Regions from separate parts of the Neobacillus sp. Soil_C_43 genome, predicted to be linked through region 2. Evidence: predicted binding sites of a transcription regulator. Region 2 holds the regulator's gene; each other region holds the start of a gene.
The links. Region 2 encodes Rex, which represses fermentation and respiration genes when NADH is low (regulators of the CRP and FNR family bind a similar motif). Its sites were predicted from a motif close to TTGTGAAATATTTCACAA; they were not measured.
Positions count from the first base shown of each region.

Region 1: a site for Rex is predicted at 1,916-1,933, ahead of AC3A54_RS15365 (cytochrome c oxidase subunit 2A). Genes of this name have one in related genera too.
Region 3: a site for Rex is predicted at 1,841-1,858, ahead of qoxA (cytochrome aa3 quinol oxidase subunit II). Genes of this name have one in related genera too.
Region 4: a site for Rex is predicted at 2,188-2,205, ahead of AC3A54_RS11530 (TIGR04190 family B12-binding domain/radical SAM domain protein). Genes of this name have one in related genera too.

Region 1 covers NZ_JBDGJV010000011.1:64,334-67,565, reverse strand. Annotated here, with positions in the region: partial or broken gene AC3A54_RS15380 (response regulator transcription factor) at 1-334, opposite strand, end outside; gene AC3A54_RS15375 (SAM-dependent methyltransferase) at 535-1,131, shown strand; gene AC3A54_RS15370 (DUF5655 domain-containing protein) at 1,287-1,679, shown strand; gene AC3A54_RS15365 (cytochrome c oxidase subunit 2A) at 2,041-2,190, shown strand; gene AC3A54_RS15360 (cytochrome c oxidase subunit II) at 2,202-2,669, shown strand; gene AC3A54_RS15355 (cbb3-type cytochrome c oxidase subunit I) at 2,733-3,232, shown strand, end outside.
Region 2 covers NZ_JBDGJV010000034.1:11,516-14,747, reverse strand. Annotated here, with positions in the region: gene moaC (cyclic pyranopterin monophosphate synthase MoaC) at 144-641, shown strand; gene AC3A54_RS25285 (redox-sensing transcriptional repressor Rex) at 676-1,329, shown strand; gene AC3A54_RS25280 (YhbD family protein) at 1,458-2,081, shown strand; gene AC3A54_RS25275 (polymer-forming cytoskeletal protein) at 2,094-2,813, shown strand; gene AC3A54_RS25270 (cytoplasmic protein) at 2,829-3,232, shown strand, end outside.
Region 3 covers NZ_JBDGJV010000003.1:171,037-174,268, forward strand. Annotated here, with positions in the region: gene AC3A54_RS07160 (ABC transporter ATP-binding protein) at 1-925, opposite strand, end outside; gene AC3A54_RS07165 (iron-sulfur cluster assembly accessory protein) at 1,243-1,545, opposite strand; gene qoxA (cytochrome aa3 quinol oxidase subunit II) at 1,903-2,871, shown strand; gene qoxB (cytochrome aa3 quinol oxidase subunit I) at 2,861-3,232, shown strand, end outside.
Region 4 covers NZ_JBDGJV010000007.1:84,673-87,904, forward strand. Annotated here, with positions in the region: gene AC3A54_RS11525 (ABC transporter ATP-binding protein) at 1-318, shown strand, start outside; gene AC3A54_RS11530 (TIGR04190 family B12-binding domain/radical SAM domain protein) at 350-2,158, opposite strand; gene AC3A54_RS11535 (GAF domain-containing sensor histidine kinase) at 2,625-3,232, shown strand, end outside.

The sequences.
Region 1 (3,232 bases), on a different contig from region 2:
AGGGTTTGACTACATAATCATCTGCCCCTAAATGAAATCCTTTGATACGGTCTTTTTCTGAAGCCTTTGCTGTAAGCATAATGATGGGCATCATACTTTTTAAATCCTCTCTAACCCATCTACAGATTTCCTCGCCGCTGATTCCTGGCAGCATGAGATCAAGAATTAATATACAAGGGTCCAGTTCCTCAATTTTTCCCTTCGCTTCTACCCCATTTACCGCTTCGGTTACTTCGTATCCATCTTTTTTTAAGTGGATTTTGACAAGATTCCGGATTTTCGGATCATCTTCCACAATTAAAACTGACTTGCCAATAAGGTTTTTTTGATTCAAGATTCCACCACCCTCTATTATTAAATTTTAATGGTGAGAAAAAGATAATACTTCTGCAGCTAATGTTAAGAATATCCCGATAACATTCATATCAATCACTCCTAATTAGATTATAGTAGTAGTCCTTTGTTAAAGTTTGATTAAGAATCTTTTTTCAATGATAAAATGGGAAATATACAAGAGTGAAAGGGGAATGAGCGATGAATCAGTGGAATAATCGATTTGCAGCAGAGCACTATGTTTATGGAACAGAACCAAATGTCTTTCTAAATGAAATGCAGAAGAGACTAAAGTTATCTGGTGAGGTGCTAACCATTGCCGAAGGGGAAGGACGTAATGCTGTATTTCTAGCTGAACAAGGAATGAATGTGACCGCGTGGGATTATGCAGAATCTGGATTAACCAAAATAAAAAAGCTTGCTGAAGAACGAGGGGACACCGTTCAAACTGAATTGGTTGACCTAAATGAAGCAAGATGGACTCAAAACCAATGGGATGAAGTGGTTTGTGTTTTTGGGCATTTTCCAGTTGAGTTACAAAAGAAAACCCTTCAAGGAATAAAAGGAGCGGTTAAGCCTGGAGGCTATTTCATTACGGAAGTATATTCTCGATATCAACTTCCATATAACAGTGGTGGTCCAAAAGATTTAGGCTTTTTATATACCCCCGAAGAATTTTTGCAGACCTTTAATGATTGGCGGATTGTTCACTTTTTCATGGGTGAAGTAGAACGTCATGAAGGTGACTTTCATAATGGCTTGTCACATGTTATTCAGTTTCTGGGACAGAAACTGTGAAAAAAGTTTGACAGGATATTATGCTACATACTTCATGAGTTGCGTTTTGGATAGTTTTGTATGGAAAATAACGGTATAATTTAATTGAGGAATTTGTTAATTATGTAACTAACGTATTCAAGAAACGGTTGAGGTGAGGAGAGGGGGGATAAAGGATGGAATCTGTATTTGATAAGGAGATAGAAAACTTCTTTTCTAATCAAGAACATCTTATCTCATTGTTCCAAGCGGTGAATCAAATGATCCAATCGATTGCACCTTTACCATTTGATGTGAACAAATCCCAAATCTCATTCGGAACCAAACCAAAGTTTGCTTGGGTATGGCAGCACAAGCCATGGCTCAATAAACGTCCAGAAAATGCGATTGTTGTTACTTTTTGCGTAGGACGATATATTGAACACGACCAAATTGTTGAAGCGACAGAACCTTATCCTGGACGCTGGATTCATCATTTGATGATTAGAGATGAGTCCGAACTTACTAGCGATGTGAATAAGTGGCTAGAAGAAGCGTATATATTTGCAAACCAAAGAGCTAGAAATTAGCTAAATAATTTTAATCAATAATTTAAAACGCCAACGTGTGCAGACTGCATACTTGTTGGCGTTTTTTTATTGCATAAGGATTCAAAGAGTTCACAAATTTGTCACTACTATTTTATAGATTATTTTTTATTAGGTATGTATTTCACTATAATGATTTTTTCTATAAAAAAGTTATACATGTTGATAACAATCAATATTGAACCATTTAAAGAATCAAACTTTTAGGTTTCTAATGAATGTGAAATAATAAGCAATTTCTTTTTCTTTTTAGGTGTGTTTTTTATAGTGATTCAGTTCACTTTATTGATAATTATTCCCATTTATGCTGTAGATATCAAAATCATAAGGGGGATGATTTGGGATGGGTGCTACGAAGAGTTACAAGAAAAATAAGCAAAGTGAACATCAAGAGGAACCTTTAAAAGGAACATGGATTTCGGTTGGAGTGGTAGGAGTAGTAATCCTTTTCACGTATTTAGTTTTGTATGGATTATTCATGTCTAGGGTATAGGGGGAAATGAGATGAAGATGAACCTTGATGAGAAAATTTGGTTGACCTTAAGTTTTGGGATGATCATGGTGTTCATGTTAATAACTGGTTATCAAGCCTTTGCCTTTGACTTGGAGCCGCCAAGTAACAAAGAAATCATTGATCCACAAAAAGTAGATCAAACAGCACCGTTTGATAAGCCAGGAATTAATAAGATTGGTGAACATGAATATGAAGTAGTTATGACATTACAAGCATTCAGTTTCAACCCGGGCAATATAGAAGTACCAGCTGGCTCAACTGTCCATTTTACCTTAACCTCAAAAGATGTTGTTCACGGTTTTGAGGTGGCTGGAACAAATCTAAATGCAATGGTGGTACCTGGACACATACAAAAAATTACTCAAAAGTTTGATAACCCTGGAACCTATCTAGTGTTATGTAATGAATATTGTGGGGCTGGCCATCAAGTAATGAGTACAACGATTACGGTAAAATAAAAGGGGGGAAGCAATGTGAAAACAGCAAATTCACCTACATTTAAAGATAGAGCAGAAAATGCGATGGGAATAACTAAAGAGGATGCTAGATTAACGAAATCATATATATTTGTAGCATTTACAGCATTACTTCTTGGTGGAATGTTAGGACTCTTACAAGGTTTAAACCGTGCAGGATTATTAGAACTGCCAACATGGCTTAATTATTATCAAGTTCTAACGGCACATGGTTTATTATTGGTTGTTGTACTAACCGCATTTTTTACAATTGGTTATTTTTATGCTGGACTTTCCCATACATTGGGGGGGCTGCTTCCAAAGGTAAGAAAGTTGGCTTGGGTTGGATTCGGAATGAAGATGGTTGGATTTGTATTAGCCGTCATTCCTATCTTAATGAATGAAGCATCTGTTATGTATACGTTCTATCCGCCAATGGCAGCCAACCCAATGTTTTATATAGGCTTGGTATTTATAGCGTTGGGGGTTTGGATGTGCTGTATTGGAGCATTTATCAATGTGGCTAAATGGAGAAAAAACCATAAAGGACAGCATGTTCCGATTCT
Region 2 (3,232 bases):
TAGTGTACCGTATAAGCGGAATGACAGCAATAACTCGGACTCTTCTAGGAGCTGTTCTTATAAAAAATCTAGTGATTCGTTCAAAGTTTCACACACATAAAAGGAAAAATAGTGTATTATTTTTTGGTAGGAGGATTTTTTATATGGCCGAATTTACGCATTTTAATGAAGAAGGTAGAGCAAAGATGGTAGATGTCAGCGACAAGCCTGAGACAGCACGTACTGCTCTTGCTCATTCTAGCATAACTGTAAGTAAAGAAATTTTTGACAAAATAACCAATCATGAGATGAAAAAGGGCGATGTATTAGCTGTTGCCCAAGTTGCAGCCGTAATGGCGGCTAAAAAAACATGGGATATTATTCCTATGTGTCATCCCATTCCACTGACTGGTGTGAATATTTCTTTTGCATGGGAAGAGGATCAAACAGGGAACTTTCAATTACATATTGAGGCAGCGGTGAAAACAAAGGGGAATACAGGTGTGGAAATGGAAGCGCTCACAGCTGCATCTGCTTGTGCTTTAACCGTTTATGATATGTGTAAGGCAGTTGATAAAGGGATGGTTATTGGACCAACCTATTTAGTGGAAAAAACAGGCGGTAAAAACGGTGATTTTAGAAGAAATGAACAGGTTAAATAAGAGTTAAAAAACCATTCATGGGGTGTGGGAGAATATGAGTAACGAAACGATGAAAATACCACAGGCGACAGCGAAACGGCTGCCCCTCTATTATCGATTTTTAAAGAACCTGCATACTTCCGGCAAACAAAGAGTTTCATCTGCAGAGTTAAGTGAAGCGGTAAAGGTGGACTCGGCAACGATTCGCCGTGACTTTTCCTATTTTGGGGCATTAGGTAAGAAGGGGTATGGCTATAATGTTAATTATTTGTTAACCTTTTTCCGGAAAACGCTGGATCAGGATGAATTAACAAAAGTTGCGTTAATTGGGGTCGGTAATTTGGGGACTGCCTTTTTAAATTATAACTTTTTAAAAAATAACAACACGAAGATCGAGGTCGCGTTTGATGTCGATCCGGAAAAAATGGGGACAACGATTCGCGAAGTTCCAGTTCATCATATGGATGATTTGGAGAAGGTATTAGAAAATAGTGATATTCAGGTGGCTATTTTAACGGTGCCAGCTCCTGTTGCGCAAATGATAACGGACCGACTGGTAAAAGCGGAAGTTAAAGGGATTTTAAACTTTACGCCTGCTCGGTTAAATGTACCAGGGTCGATTCGGGTTCACCATATTGACCTGGCAGTGGAACTGCAATCATTGGTTTACTTTTTAAAGCACTATCCGACAGTGGATGTAGAGGAATAGAACAGTGTAAGGCCTTTTACGATGATTCAATCGTAGGAGGTTTTTTTTATTTACAAAAATATGTAAGTTACAACTTTACAAGCGTAACAGTGTTATGTTACATTGATAAACAGAAAGGGGTTTTTACCATGAGCGAGGAGTTAATCTCAAAAAAAGACCTATTAGAATTAGCGGGAATTTCCTATGGACAGTTATATAGATGGAAACGTAAGGACCTTATTCCAGAAGACTGGTTTATACGTAAATCAACATTTACGGGACAGGAGACCTTTTTTCCAAAAGAGAAGATTTTAGGAAGAATCAATAAAATCCAAACAATGAAAGAAAATTTATCACTAGATGAACTGGCAGACATGTTTTCACCGAATATTTCTGACTTGCAGTTAGGAAAAGATGAGTTAGTAAAACGTAACATTGTTTCATCTGCTGTCATGGGTTTTTACCTTGAGAATGAAAAAGGAAGCCATACATTTACGATTACTAGAATGCTTGAGGTATATGTGCTTGAGAAGCTGCTTCAATCTGGTGAGATTAATCAAGATGAAGGAAAGATGATGCTTCAGGTGCTAAAAGAGCATGCCACTTTAATCAAACAAAAAAGCTGTGAATTAGTGATAACAAGGAAGCTTGGGGTGTCATCGTGTCTCTTGCTCATTAACGCTGAAGCCATGCATATGGATTTGGGGACGAAAATGGTTGTGCAGCTCTCACTGATGTCGTGTATGGAAGAGATCAAAGCAAAATTATTATAAAGGAGAATATACATGGATATGAAGGAAAGAGGAGACTTAGTCATCAATGGTTTCGGTGCTTCCAATGGCGGAACGTTTCGCCAGGTCATTGTAAATGGATTCGGAACGGTTAACAGTGATGTTGATTGCGTGGAGTTTGAAAGTAATGGTTTCGGGACTGTGGATGGGAATGTGACAAGTGAACAGACGAAAATAAACGGTAAAGCAAAGGTCAAGGGAACGATTGAATCTCAGCACCTATCGATAGATGGAACGGCAAAGATTGGCGAAAATCTATATGTGAAAAAATTAAAGGTTTCTGGCAAGGCATCTGTTGGTGGAAAAGTCAAAAGTGAGGAAATCAAAATTAATGGGGTGTTAAGGGTAGAAGGAGATTGTGAGGCAGAGATTTTTAAAGCAGATTCTCAATTTGCTATAGGCGGGTTATTAAATGCCGAACAAATTATGATACAACTTCATGGCCCATGTAAGGCAAAAGAAATCGGCGGTGAAACCATTTCGGTGAAACATAGAGGTTCCTTTTTCGAAAGTCTCATTAAACCGTTGTTTTCCACTCAGCTCGAAGTGGAATTCATTGAAGGAGACAAAATTGAACTAGAAAATACCATTGCCAAGGTTGTACGTGGGAATCAGGTGAAGATTGGCCTGAATTGCCAAATTGGTGTCGTTGAGTACCGGGAAGATTTTTCAAAACATAAAAATGCTGTCGTCAAAGAAAGTATAAAAGTGTAATAGGGGGGTAGGAAAATGGAGAAAAGCAGTAACCTGATCATAAATGGTTCGGGGAGTTATCCTGGCGGCCAATATAGAAAAATCAGCATAAGAGGAGAAGGAACCATCGTCAATAATGTAGACTGTTCGAGATTTCATGTATATGGAACAAGTGAGGCGTGCGAAAATGTGAAAACACGCTCGGCTAAAATCTTGGGTGAGGCTGAGGTCAAAGGATCGATGGAGGCAGAGGAAGCACTCGTTATGGGCACAATGACCGTGGGCGGGAAGGCACATTTGAAAAAAATGAAGATTTTTGGCTTGTTAGAGGCGGATGACCGATTGATGGGTGAGTCAGCCGTTATTAAAGGAAGTATCTCTGTTAAAGGTGATGTCGCGTATGAGAAATTTGACTCGAGCGGAGGCTTTGAAATTAAGGG
Region 3 (3,232 bases), on a different contig from region 2:
CAATAAATCGCTTAAAGCCAGCCATTCCTTTTGGATAAAGTTCCATAATGGCGCTGATTTTATCAATTGGTTTAAATAGAACATTTACATATAGAACAAACCCAACCAGGGATCCATACGTCAATTGTCCTGTAAAGCTCAACCATGACCCATAAACGAGAACGACAATGGTGATGAGACGTGTCATCATATATATACCTGATAAGCTAAATGACATAACCCGATATCCACCTAATTTTGCTGCACGATAGGTTTTATTGTTCTTTTTAAATCTAGCAATCTCAAATTCTTCATTTGTAAACGATTGAACGACGCGACTCCCTGATACACTGTCCTCTACTCGTGCATTCACATCCGCAATGCTTGAATACATTTGCCCCCATGCTTTATTCATTTTCAAATTACAAACAACAACGAGTATCATTAAAAATGGAAGCACTAAAATAGAAACAAATGCTAGTTTTACGTTGATCGTCAACATAATCCAGAACGCACCAATAAAGGTCATCATTGCAATAAATACATCTTCTGGACCATGATGGGCGAGTTCACCAAGATCAAAGAGATCATTCGTAATTCTGCTCATAATATGCCCAGTTTTCGTATTATCAAAGAATCGGAACGATTGTTTTTGAACATGTTCAAACAACTCTTGCCTCATGTCTGTTTCTATATTAATTCCCAGCTTATGCCCCCAGTAATTCACAATAAATTGTAAGAAGGTGCTCAATAAATATAGAAGGAAAAGACCGATACTAACTGCCACAATCGTTTGCCAGTCCCCTCCAGGGAGTAATTTATCAATAAACCACTGCACAGCTAACGGAAAAGCCAATTCCAAAATGGCTACGATAACCGCACTACTAAAGTCAAACATAAACAGTCTCTTATGCGGACGATAATAAGAAAAAAAACGACGAATCATAAATAATCTCCTTTTTTCTAGGCTCTGTTAAACTTGCCTGTTGATTTCCTCTCCAGGCACGAGCGGTTCGTGGGTGTTTCGGCGAGCCTCCTCGGCGCTTGCGCCTGCGGGGTCTCCCCTGAACCATACTCCCACAGGAGTCTTCGTGCCTTCCGCTCCAATCAACAGGGTGTAAAAATCAACACTTTTCTTTAACTCTGCCTTTTTCTAAGATAGCAATAATAGGATTATATGAGAAAAATGTAAACAATTTCAAGTATTTCGAAAATTCCAGTTAAAAAAAACGCTTGGATTACTCTCCAAACGTTTTTACATTTTTAATGATGATGATGGACACCCTTTGATGGATTAGTAATCAGCCATTCTTCATTTGGGACATGGAAGAACTGGATCCAAACATTATCTAAATAGTCATTATTTTTTTCTACAATAAAATCAATATCCTTATCCGATTGAACCACTGCATCATTTTCTGTTGGTGTATCGAGCATCAAGTCATAGTGGGCATGATCTCCATGAATACTTGTCACATACACTCGAAACATTTTTCCTTGTGCTTCCTCTTGATCCAGCATTTTTTTCAATGCTTTTGCTGCATTGCGGTTAATTTTGACCTTCATTATTATGCTCTCCTCTTTCTATGTATTCCCTATTATTATCCCATGTTTGCAGGGAAATAGACAACTTTAAGTGCTACAGTATGCCATTTGCACCCCTTTTTCCAAATCATCCCATGAATAGGATTTTATATCCTTAACAAATTTGTCACAACTTTTTACAAAAACCTATGTTAACATCACATCTATGTTGTTAATATTGTGTTATGGAAAACAAACATACAAATAATTATTATCTAATAATTAATTTAATTGTGTTTCTATTTTCTTTTATGTAAGGGAATGGCTCTAGCAAAGTTTGTGAATGAATTCACGAACAAATGTGAAAAAACGAACAATTATTGGAGGGGAAAAATCTCAATGTTTAAAAAGAACTACTTCGTTCCACTATTAGCTTTACTGCCTGTATTGCTTTTAAGCGGCTGCGATACGAATATGCTTGTTTTTGAACCCAAAGGTCCTGCAGCAAGAGATATTCTTGACTTAATCAATTGGTCACTAATCTTCATGCTCCTTGTTGTTGTTGTCGTTTTTGGTTTATTTGGTTATATCATTTGGAAATACCGCGCAACACCTGAAAATAAAGATTACGAGCCACCTGAAGAACATGGAAGTACAAAATTAGAGTTTATTTGGACTATTATTCCTATTTTAATAGTTATTGCTCTAACCATTCCAACAGTAAAAACGATTTATAAGCTTGAAAAAGTTCCTGCAGGCTATGAGAAAAAAGAGCCGATTGTCATTCATGTTACATCTGCCGATTGGAAATGGATTTTCAGTTATCCTGATCAGGGCATCGAAACAGTCAATTACGTAAACATCCCTGCAGGCACACCTGTTGAATTTAAATTAACTTCAGCTGGTACCATGCAATCTTTCTGGGTGCCTGAATTAGGCGGTCAAAAATACACAATGAATAAGATGGAAACTCAATTGTACCTTACTGCTGATAAGCCCGGAGAATTTTTAGGTAGAAATACCAACTTTAACGGACAAGGATACGCTGGTATGGAGTTTACCGTAGAAGCAAAATCACCAAAAGACTTTGAAAAGTGGGTAAAAGAAGTTAAAGAAAAGGCTCCGAAATTAACAGAGAATAAATACTTTGAACTCCTGAAGCCAACACATTTAGGCCGGGAAACATATATCGGTACACATTTAGCATGGGTTGATCACGCTAAAATGAATTCTAAGACTTATACAAACCCTGAATTGTATGAAGTCCATGGCGTGAAAGGTAAGATTTTTAAAGAAAAAGAAACTGACAGTGAGTCAACGAAAGATATGGATGGAAATTCAAATGGAGGTGAACACGATGGGCATTAATTGGCATGACTTTTTTATCGTCGGAAACCCGTTAATACTAGGTTCACAGATTGCTATTGCACTAACAATGGTAGGTATTGTAGCTGGTGTTACCTATTTAAAAAAATGGAAATGGCTTTGGCGTGAATGGATCACTACGGTTGATCATAAACGAATTGGTATCATGTACATCCTTTCTGGTGTATTAATGTTTTTCCGTGGTGGTGTAGATGGACTATTAATGAAAGCCCAAACCTCACGCCCTGAAATGCAATTTTTAGACGCTCAACATTATAACGAAATTTTCACCACTCATGGTGTAATCATGATTTTATTCGCGGCAATGCCACTTTTAATTGGCTTAATGAACGTCGTAATTCCG
Region 4 (3,232 bases), on a different contig from region 2:
CAATCGGGCACACTTTCAGGTGGGGAGCAGCAAATGCTTGCGATGGGTCGTGCATTAATGGCTAGGCCGCGCCTTTTGCTATTAGATGAGCCATCCATGGGTCTTGCTCCATTGTTGGTAAAAACCATTTTTAAAATCATTGAGGAAATCAATCAGCAAGGAACGACCGTATTACTAGTTGAGCAAAATGCGAATATGGCATTATCCATTGCTGACCGTGCCTATGTCATCGAGACAGGAAAAATAGTGGCTGCAGGTACCGCTGAAGAGCTGAGCCAATCAGACCAAATAAGAGCTGCCTATTTAGGAGGGCATTAAAAAAGGGGATTGAACCCCTTTTTTTCATTCTTTATACTTTTAATTTTTGACGCTCTGCATCAAGTGTAAATTGAAACCTTTGTTTTGGACTTAATTTCGCTCGAATGATGTTGGAGTAATCCTGATAAAGCTGCTCTAATCCCACTAAAGCGAGTGAAAAGAAATTGGCATAATTCTTTTGAACCTCCCACTTTAGCTCATTCTTTCCGCAAATACTGTATTTATTTAACTCTTCTATCTCCTGTTGAATTTTAACCAATTCCGCTGCCTGATTTCCCTTAGGGAGGGCCAACACATGGTCGATTTTTTCTATATAGGCCATTGATTTCTCAATTTTCCCTTTGATTTCTTGATATCCCTCTTGATCAATTAGATTATATTGTAGCTTGAACTCGTTTAATTTATTAGCAGATTCATAGGTGGCATTCACGATATCATCCCTGGTCATATCCTTTGTTTCATAGCTAAGCATATGCTTCCAGGAAGGCTGAGTGATCGCTGTGCGGTGATCTTCAAGGGTGTGGCAGAATTTTTTATAGCCATGAAGCTCTGGATGTTCAAAAGCAGGGCTTGCAGGATCTAGGAATGGAGCAAGCGGCGCCACAAAGAAATAGACTCTTGGGTCCTGATGGCAGGCCAGATGAATCGTTTCACAGAAATCGATGTTTTCGATGGCACTTTGGTACGTCTGTCCAGGGATCCCCACCATGAAGAACAAATCGATTTTTTTACAGCCATTCTTTAGAGCAAAGTTAAGGGTGGCTATGACCTTTTGATTGGTACAACTGAACTTCCCATTGTAACGCCTAATTTTCTCATCATGTGTCTCAAGGGTGATTTCAATACTATACTTGGGCACACTTTCATTCATTTGCTTGAAAAATTCTTCGTCGGCATACTGGAACAGTTCAAAGACGATTTCATTTTTTAGGTTGATTTTTTTAAGGCGGCTAAAAAACTCATTTACATATTCACGACCACCCTGTCGAAGATCGTGAAGAATGAAAATGGGTGCGCGGCTAAACCGTGAAATAAATTGAATGTCCTCCACCAACTTTTTTGGTGATCGTAGGGCAAGTGAATTGCGGTTACAGTTTTGATCATAAGCCTCTCTTGATCCCCCGCAAATCAAACAGTTTTGTGTACATCCTCTCGCTGTTAACAGCGCTGTGTTAGGATATTGAAGCCATCCGTTATAAGGAAGCGGATCAAGGAAATTTCGGTATTTGAAAACGGAGCGAATGGTGTAGCGATAGCCAGGAACGTCTATATCATCTAAATCCTTTGGTACATACGTAATTGGATTGTAGCCGTACTCACTGCCTTTTTTCCAGGTTAAATTGGGTATGTCAGCATAATGAGTGTTCCTTGCCTCAATTTTGTTCATCAGGAGAAGCATCAGCTTTTCGGTAGAGTCGCCACGCATAACAAAGTCGATAAATGGATAGTCAATTAACTCTTTATGATAATAGGTGGCTGATAACCCGCCAAAAATGATGGGTGTTTGCGGATGAAGGGTTTTTACTATTTTGGCAAGTTCAATACTGCCATGTGCATGCGGGAGCCAATGAAGGTCAATTCCGAATGCTTTTGTTTGGATTTTGCTTAATTTTGCTTCGACATCAAATGATGAATTCATCAGCATCCGATTGGCAATATTGATGATCTTTACCCGCAGGCCATATCTTTCAAGGTAATCTGCAATACTTGTCAGTCCAATGGGATACATTTCAAAAACAGGTGATGACGGAACAACATCACTTATTGGGCCTGCAAGCAAAGCATTTTTCCTAAAGTCGTACACACTGGGTGCATGCAGGAGAACTAGATCATATTTCATAATTTCACCTCTTAAAATAGATGGTTGGTTTGTGAAGATATTCACAATAGAGTATAAGGTATGGTTTATAATTTTAGTTTACTATAATTATTGGTTGATAGAGTGACAAACGGGTGACAATATTTGGGTGATTTTGTGGATAAAACCAGTTGAATTTAGGACCCTAACCATAGACTTGTACTCATTAATACAAAGGTAGTAGAGAAGAATAATCCTTTTAGCAAATATAAAAAAAAGGGAAACTGTGCCATAATCATTTTACAAGCCGGAAACGGTTTGGCCCAGTATCGGTCAGTGTGTTTCATTGGACCGGTCTGGGTTTTTCTTTGTATTATTGGGAAATTTTAGATTGATTTTATCATCATGGGTCCTCTTTTATTGTTTTTATAGAATATATCCATTAAACTAAAAGTAATTAACAGAAAATTTAGATATCAAATCAAAAGCGGATGAAGGAGAGAAATGAATGAATAATTCGTCCAATTCGCAAAAAAAGGAACGGTTATCCAGGTACTTTTTACTGTGTATCTCCCTTATTGGCATTTGGATCTTTATCCAATTTGGACTAGTAAAAATAACGGCACCCAATGAAACAATGATTCTTGCTTTATTAGTTGTTTTTCTTCTGATTGTCGAGTTTTTTCCATTGCCAGTTTGGAAAGGCACCGTTACGATTTCCTTTCCACTCGTGTATGCCATTTATGTAATGGATGGCCTTTCATATACAATTCTTTCCTATGGATGTATCGTGGCAATGATTAATCTATATAAAAGAAGACCGCTCAGGATTGTGTTTTTTAATCCTGCCTTGCTACTTATCAGTTTTTATACTGCACACTTAATCAGTCAATGGTTTTTATCATTTTTAACAATTGAACTACAGTCAAGATTCTTGCAAGGAGTTCTTCACTTTAGCCTGCTTATCCTGCCTTTTTATCTTGTTAATAATTTAATTGTTGATGTATTGCTTACGATTAGACCTCAGCTCTATAACTTCCGTATATGGAAGCGGAAAACGCTGCAGGAATTGAATAGTTTCCTACTTTCATATGGATACCTGGTCCTTTTTTATTT